Regions from separate parts of the Paenibacillus sp. p3-SID867 genome, predicted to be linked through region 2. Evidence: riboswitches for the same ligand, from Rfam matches in the RefSeq annotation. Region 2 holds a riboswitch; the other holds the start of a gene.
What was found. A riboswitch is a leader RNA that binds a small molecule or an ion and turns the genes downstream of it on or off. The one in region 2 is predicted to bind cyclic di-AMP.
Positions count from the first base shown of each region.

Region 1: linked by a shared signal. The riboswitch ahead of M4D81_RS21335 (TrkH family potassium uptake protein) and the one ahead of M4D81_RS29285 (C40 family peptidase) in region 2 are both predicted to bind cyclic di-AMP.

Region 1 covers NZ_JAMBDM010000010.1:202,571-206,767, forward strand. The annotation lists gene M4D81_RS21325 (LysR family transcriptional regulator) at 1-27, shown strand, start outside; gene M4D81_RS21330 (potassium channel family protein) at 64-738, opposite strand; gene M4D81_RS21335 (TrkH family potassium uptake protein) at 755-2,095, opposite strand; cyclic di-AMP (ydaO/yuaA leader) riboswitch at 2,161-2,305, opposite strand; gene M4D81_RS21340 (CPBP family intramembrane glutamic endopeptidase) at 2,598-4,197, shown strand, end outside.
Region 2 covers NZ_JAMBDM010000021.1:51,026-55,222, forward strand. The annotation lists gene asnB (asparagine synthase (glutamine-hydrolyzing)) at 1-1,745, opposite strand, end outside; gene M4D81_RS29285 (C40 family peptidase) at 2,023-2,502, opposite strand; cyclic di-AMP (ydaO/yuaA leader) riboswitch at 2,507-2,640, opposite strand; gene M4D81_RS29290 (four-helix bundle copper-binding protein) at 2,999-3,328, opposite strand; partial or broken gene M4D81_RS34990 (copper-translocating P-type ATPase) at 3,711-4,197, shown strand, end outside.

The sequences.
Region 1 (4,197 bases), on a different contig from region 2:
GAGGAGGATAAAACCAAGAAAACCTGACGATATGCATGACCGTCAGGTTTTTTTCTTCTATATTTATTTTTCGAGCATATTCACGACCTCAGACTCAAAGCGATCCACATTATCATTCGAACCGATAACGACCATAATGTCGCCGGAGTTCACCACGTCCATGGCTGTCGGCGCTACGATGATGCCGGATTGTTTATTCAGGGCCACCACGCTGACACCGTAACGAACTCTCGTATTGAGCTCGCTAAGCGTTTTTCCGTCCATGCAGTCCGTGACCGTCATCTCCACAATCAGATAGTCCTTGGATAATTCAATATAGTCAAGCAGATTGGGCGTGACCAGCTGGTGAGCTACCCGGATCCCCATATCCCGTTCCGGAAAGATCACCCGGTCCACGCCCAGTTTCTCCAGCGCCCGGCCGTGCAGCACCGAAATCGCCTTGGCAACGACCATGGTGACACCAAGCTCTTTCAACAAGATGGCGGATAAGATGCTCATCTGAATATCGTTTCCGATCGCAACAATGCCGCAATCGAAGTTACGGATACCGAGCGATTTAAGCACCTCTTCATCGGTAGCATCCGCTACCACCGTGTGTGTCAGCAGCTCGCTCATATCCTCGACAACCTCTTCATTTCGGTCGATGCCGAGCACCTCATATCCCTGTTCCATCAGCTCAAGCGCCAGGCTGGCGCCAAATCGTCCCAAACCGATGATTGCAAATTGCTTTGGTTTCATGTCTCTCCAGTACTCCTTATCCAATAATCATTTTGCCTTCCGGATGACGATATAATTCTTTACCCTTTTTCGGCCCCAGTGCATAAGCAAGCGTCAAAGGCCCCAACCGCCCTGCAAACATCGTAATGCTGATCAAAACCTTCCCGAACACTGTCAGATCAGGCGTTAAGCCCATGGATAGACCCACCGTACCGAAGGCGGACGTCGTTTCGAATAGAATCTCCAGGAAGTCCCCTTCCTCTGTCGTCGACAGAATCATCGATACGGTTAGAACGAGCAGCAGTGCCAGTAATGCAATGGTCAGTGCCTTCAGCACCCGCTCCTGGGCCAGGCGATAACGGAACATGACGATGTCCTCACGCCCGCGCATCATGGCGATGACCGCCCCCACCATAATGGTGAAGGTTGTTGTTTTGATACCACCCCCGGTTGACCCTGGGGATGCTCCGATAAACATCAGAATAACGATAAAAAATTGCGTGGCCTGTCTAAGCCCCGTAATATCTATAGTATTCGCGCCAGCTGTACGCGGCGTTACGGATTGGAATAATGCGCCGAAGAATTTTCCGCCCCAATTCAGGGAGCCGAGCGTCCTCGGATTGGTGAATTCAAAAATAAGAATGACGATAAATCCAACCAGCAGCAAGGTAGCCGTCATGGTGAGCACTACTTTGGAGTGCAAGGAAAGTCTCCGCTGTTTCCGGAAATCAATCAGATCGGATAATACGATAAAACCGATGCCGCCCGAGACGATCAAAAACATCACGACAACGTTGACTACAGGATCATAGACATACCCGGTCAAACTCCGAAAATCGCCAAACAAATCGAAACCGGCGTTGTTAAACATCGTGACCGCATGAAAAACACCATAATAAATCGCTTGGCCGATCGGCATGTCAAACGCCCAGCGGATCGATAGAATCAAGGCACCGCAGGCCTCGATGATCAGGGAATACAGGAGCACTCTGCGAATCAGCCTTACGATTCCTTCCATCGAGGACTGATTCATCGCTTCCTGCAGAATGAGGCGATCCTTGAGCGATATGCGCCTTTTGAGAGCCAAGGCAAACAAAGTGGCCATCGTCATGAATCCGAGCCCGCCGATCTGAATCAGCAGCATGATCACGATCTGTCCGAAGGAGCTGAATGTCGTTCCTGTATCCACCACAACCAGCCCCGTTACGCAAGTTGCCGATGTCGAAGTGAACAAGGCATCGATAAATTCCAGCGGTTCACCTGTACTTGTGGATATCGGCAGCATTAACAGCGCCGTCCCGATGAAAATAATAGCCGCGAAACCAAGCACGAGAATCTGCGGCGGAGACAACCTGAGCCAGTTCAATTTAGAGTTCAATCGGTCACCTTCTTAAAAAAAATCAAGAAAAAAAGACACTGGAAAACGCAGTGCCCTTTACGGTCTGGTTCCTGTGCTGCAGCCTACGAGGTTAGCTGACGGATTCGGGCATTTTCACAGGTCGCCCTATTCATTATTCTGGGAATAATGAAATTCACCCCAATTACATGGTTCCCCCATTTTCAGTACGAAATTCGGCTGGAATATTCAGTTCCTTGAAGCATGATGTGATTATAACGCAATCCGGTACGTAACCCAATGCCGTTTTTCACCCAAAAAATCTTTAAAAGAGCGCGAATTGGGCATATTCAAGAATACAAGCATAGGGTTCTCTAACGTTTTCGAAACCTTTCATTCATTTTCATCGATTTGTTTCATTATTCCGGGATATTGGGATAAGCTGCTTATGACTTTCATAACTATGTTATATTGACTCTATGCGTTCTTAATCAGGCATATCGAATACCAGTGGGAGTATCAACTTTCTTAGAGGAGGAATTTCATGAATCGTGCAAGAGAGCCCTTGAAGCTGAAACCCAATCTGAAGCAGCTCATCGCGCCTGCCGCAGTCGGCCTGATTCTGTTCCTATTATTTCAGGTGTTTCCGTCGACGAATTCGGATTCTACCGAGATGGCATCTCCGAATATCATATCCAAGGAGCAGGCTCGGCAAGCGGCTTCAAGCTTTGCTCAGGAGTTTTTGCAGTTTACGGCTGCAAAAACGGATGACACGCTGGTTACATATCAATCCAAATCGGAACTTTACGGATATCTGGCGAAGGAAAAAAGACTTTCGGAATACAACAAAACCTATGAAGCCAAATATCCCTATGACGTATACCGCGTTCGCTTCAGCGAGCCGGGCGGCGATGCCCTCAACGTGGACGTGCACATGCAAAATTCAGGCATCGTCGGCTTCTCATACGATTACACCCGCTCCAGCTATGACCGGATTGAGCTGAACAAGGGCGATGTACAAAGGCAGATGCTGCTTGTCGTCGAGGACGGCATGTCATTAGCCGAGAAGCAGGCTCTCGCTGAGCCTTGGCTCCAGCGAGCGGGCTATGATCCTTCGCAACTGGAGCTGGTTACCCGGGAAGGGGAACCCCGGCTCCGGTATGTGGATCCGGAATCCAAGATCGGCGATTCCAGATTGGAGCACCGTTTCACCTTCGAGCAGGGGAAATTACGCTCCTATGAGCCATCTTTTTCGGTCCCGGCCGCCCATTCCGCCTATGTCAACAAGCAGACCCAAGATGCCACGCTGCTGACGCTCGCAGGGTATGGCCTGTTCACCCTCATCCTTGGCATACTTGCGATTGTGTACAGCGTGAAGACCAGAGCCTACACGTCGTTTAAGCGCGGCCTGTTCCTATCGGCGCTACTGTTTGTCATTCAGATGCTGAATACGTACAATCTGATTCCCGTTTTCAAATCCGAGGGGATGTCGCAAACCGGCATACTCGGGATGATGATTTTCTATGCGGTCTATTCGCTCATCTTCTCAGCTCTGCTCTACTTCTCCCTTGTCGGGGGCAGCGGGCTATGGCTCAAAGAAGACGGGCTCAATCCTTGGCCGCGCGCCAAAGAACCCGGATACGGTCATTATGTGCTGGACAGCATGAAGCTGGGGTATATGTGGGCTTTCATCCTGCTTGGGGTCCAATCCATTATCTTTGTCGTTCTGGGCCTGACCTTGAATACATGGTCCACTACGGATGCCACACAGTCGCCTTACAACATGCTCTATCCTTGGCTCTTTCCGCTGATGGCCTGGCTGGCCGGCATATCCGAGGAGGCCGTCTATCGGCTGTTCGGCATCAAAATGCTGAAAAAGATCGTCCGCAATACGTTCGTGGCCAGTTTGATCACTTCGATCATTTGGGCGCTCGGGCATACACTCTATCCGATATACCCTGTTATTTCCCGGCCCATTGAACTGGTTATCATCGGCTTGCTGTTCAGCTACATCTTTTTGAAATACGGGTATTTGGCGGCCATGTTCTCCCACGTCATCTTTAATAGCATCTTGATGGGCATTAGCCTGATCCTGCTCAAGGATACCAGCAACTTGCTGATGGGTGCGTTCTACATGGTGCTTC
Region 2 (4,197 bases):
ACATGATCTATTTGAATCCATTCTTCAATACCACTTATAATGATTTGTTCGATCATGATATCTCCGATAGATCCCATAAGCCATTTCTTTAAAGGTACTGGAAAACCTAGCTTGGGACGATTCAGTACATGATTAGGTACAATGTCCTCCATCGCTTTACGAAGTACATATTTCGTTGTTTTATTTGTTACACGGTATGATGATGGTATTTTACGAGCTATTTCAAACACTTCTTTGTCTAGAAATGGCACACGAACCTCTAAGGAATGTGCCATGCTCATTTTGTCAGCCTTCATTAGAATATCGCCAGGTAACCAGAAGTTAAGATCGATTAATTGCATTCTGCTAATATCATCAAGGTCTTTCGAAGTCTCATATATTTTACTGGTCAGTGCAGTTGTAGGTTCCCAATTCGCTTTCAAATTTACCATTGAAGACAAGACAAGTCTCTTTTCTTGTTCGTTAAAGATCTTAGCATTCCCCAAAAATCGTTCTTCTAAAGGAGTTAAGCCTCTTTTCATATAGTTTTTGCCATAAAAATTGAACGGAATTTCGTCTATAAATTGCTTGATGTTCCGTTTTAGGTTCGTAGGTATCCACGATAATGGTTTAAGTGAGGAGGGCTCTCTATAAATACGATATCCTCCAAACAGCTCGTCAGCACCTTCACCTGATAATGCGACAGTAATATGCTCTCTTGCCACTTGGGAAAGTCGATAGATCGCAATTGCAGACGGATCTGCTATGGGCTCATCCATATGCCACACAGCCTTAATCGTATCCTCAAAAAAACGATCAACCGATATCACTTCATCAAAATGATCTATACCCAGTTCAGTTGCCGTCCTTTTAGCATATATATTTTCATTATGCTCGCCTTCAAAACCTACCGAGAAGGTTTTTACAGGCCCTCTCTTGCTAAGATAACTGGCAATCGATGTTGAGTCTATTCCCCCAGATAAAAAACTCCCAATCGGCACATCACTCTGGGTATGAAGATTCACAGATTCATTAAGTTTATACCGGATCTCTTCAATAAATGTTTCAATTGGCCGATGTTCCGGTTCGAACTTAGTTTCCCAATATGTTTGATTCTTTATATTTCCCCATTGATCGACAATCAAATAGTGACCCGGTTCAAGCTTTTTTATTCCAGCAAACATTGTATCTGGTTGGGGCACATACTGTAATGTTAGATAATGGAACAGACTTTTTGAGTTAACGGCGGGTTTCAGACCATCTAAAGAAAGGATACTTTTAATTTCGGAGCCAAAGGCAAATTGAGTGTTATCCGTATAGTAATAGAATGGTTTTATTCCGAAATGATCACGAGCAGCAAATAATTGTTTTTTCCTCCGATCCCATATTGCAAATCCAAACATTCCACGCAGTTTTTCTAAACAATGGTCCTGATACTCCTCATATAAATGTATGATGACTTCAGAATCTGTGTTCGTTTTAAACATATGACCAAGGTCTTCAAGTTCTCTTTTTAATGATTGATAGTTATAAATCTCACCGTTAAAAACTAGCCAAAGGCTCTGATCTTCGTTGGAAATAGGCTGGCTGCCGTGTTCCAAATCAAGGATCGACAAACGGGTAAATCCTAAAGCAATCCTATCTACCAACCTAATGCCCGTTTGATCGGGACCACGATGTTTGATTGCATCGGTCATTTTTCTAATTGCTACCGTCGTTGGCAGCGAATTGTTTTCAAACATCAAAAGCCCTGTAATCCCACACATAGAAAAAGTCTTCCCTTCCGGATTATTAACTACGTAATGTAGTGTTTTTAATAAAAAAATTGATCCTTGTTTAAAAACATCAAGAAATCAATAATATATTATATACTACGAATTGTAGTTTATTTAATTTAACTAGTCAATTTTTCATTTTATGGTATTTCCATTGAAGATTAATGAATTATGTTAGATTAAATTCTTAACAAGATTTAATTCATCCTGCGATACAAAAAAACAAACCCGTGGTTTTTACCAGGGCTTGTCTAATTACAAATAAGTACTAGTGCAATCCACCAACCATTTTTGTATAACTTTGTTTAGAGATTGTACGTCTTGCTGTAACGTATCGATCCTTATAGTATGATTCCGATAAATTACTAACCCTTACTCCCTTACTACTGGAAGAATGAGCAAATTGCCCATTACCGATATAAATCCCTGCATGAGATATACCAGCACCACTTGTATTAAAGAAGACCAAATCTCCAGGTTTGAGATTTTTCTTTGCAACTGGGGTACCTGTTTTTGCCTGAGCATTTGATGTCCGTGGCAGCTCCAAATTAAACTTATCAAAGATATACAAAATAAAACCAGAACAATCAAATCCACTCGATACAGAAGTTCCCCCCCACTTGTAAGGTGTACCAACAACTTGACTTACTTCTGTACGCAATTTGGATTGATCATCAGCAAACGCATTAGTCGCACCAGCTGATAAAATAACTGCAGACCCTATTAATGAAATCATGAATTTCTTCAAACACATGCTCTCCCTTCGGATGCCTACGGAGTTAGCTAAGGGTTCGGTAGAAGGCGCCCTTTATTCCTTTTCAATCAAGAATAATTCACCCGGAATGGTTCCCCCGTTTTCAAAAATGAAACTCGGCATTAAAAATTAATTTTTTGTAACGCTACATAATGTAGTACATTTTCGTATATGTTGTCAATCCCATCCTCTAAATCCATCATTTTTTTATAAAAAGTCGAGTTTCGTTCAAATTCACCCTATAAAGTACAAATATAAGGAGAAGTTCCGCTCTTATTGTATTATTCTTATATGAACACCGACTTCTTCTAAGTTAATTATTAAATACATTTTTGTAACCACTTCTTTTTCAGCATAAGCAGAAAAAACTGTTCAAGCAGACGTTGATCTGCTCTAACAGCTATCTCCAATTTATATATAATTTTAGTTATAACTTATAATCAATAACCCTCCTTTCTCACAAGGAGGGTTATTGATTATTGAGTCTGTTCTACGCTGCCATTGCTCTACAAGCCTCTGCACATCTAAAACAAGCTTCTGCACATTCTTGACAGTGTTTTACATCATGCATTTTACATTCTGTGCCACATTCTTCACAAACGTCGGCACAGATACTACAGATCTCACGCGCATAAACACTGTTCGTTGACATTGCATGCGCAGCAAAAGCACAAATATCAGCGCATTGCCGATCCAAACGAATACATTTTGTCATCATAGCTACATTCTCTTCATCAAGACAAGCGTTGTAACAATGATTACATGCCATCATACAACGTATGCATTCCTCGATACACTTTTGGTATTGTTCATGTGACATAGTCAATATCTCCTTTCGAATTTACGATTCAAGAATTTAGGATGCACAACACTTTTTATTTGATTCAAAAAATCAAATAATGTAATCACCTCGCTTTTCATACGATTTGTAACCTATTGTTAGGTTGAATATTATATAACCCGAAGTTATGTAGATTTTATGAGGAAACTGAACAAATTTGAAAATGATTATTCTTCATGAAGACGGAGTTTTGAATCCGTGATTACTTTACTCCTTTAGGTTTAAATTAGTATTAATGGGTAACAATACTACGTGATGTAGTCCTAACATTCTTTTCTTATTACGACATTAAACTAAACATTCTTATGAAGAGGTGAATTCAATGTATAAAAACTCCAAAAAGAGCGTGAAACATCAACTAATGAATAATCATATGCACAACCACGAAATTGACAATCATCATCAAGCTATGAAACACGACCATGACCATTCCGGATCACATCATAGTACAGGGCACCCCCAACATAGCGGGGATAAACATGCTGGTCATCATGTAGATGACTTTAAGAAACGCTTTTATATTTGTTTAATTATTACGATTCCAATCATGGCTCTATCGCCAATGATTCAGATGTTCATTGGTGTACATTGGCGGTTTCCATATGACACCGTTTTACTGTTTCTACTCTCCACTTTTGTCTTCATTTATGGAGGTAAGCCTTTTCTAGTTGGTGCATATCGAGAACTAAAACAAAAGAGTCCAGGCATGATGACGTTAATATCACTTGCTATCGTTGTTGCTTACGTATACAGTTCATTAATTGTCATAGGATTGACGGATGTAGATTTCTTTTGGGAACTGGCAACCCTTATTGTTATTATGCTGCTAGGTCACTGGCTAGAAATGA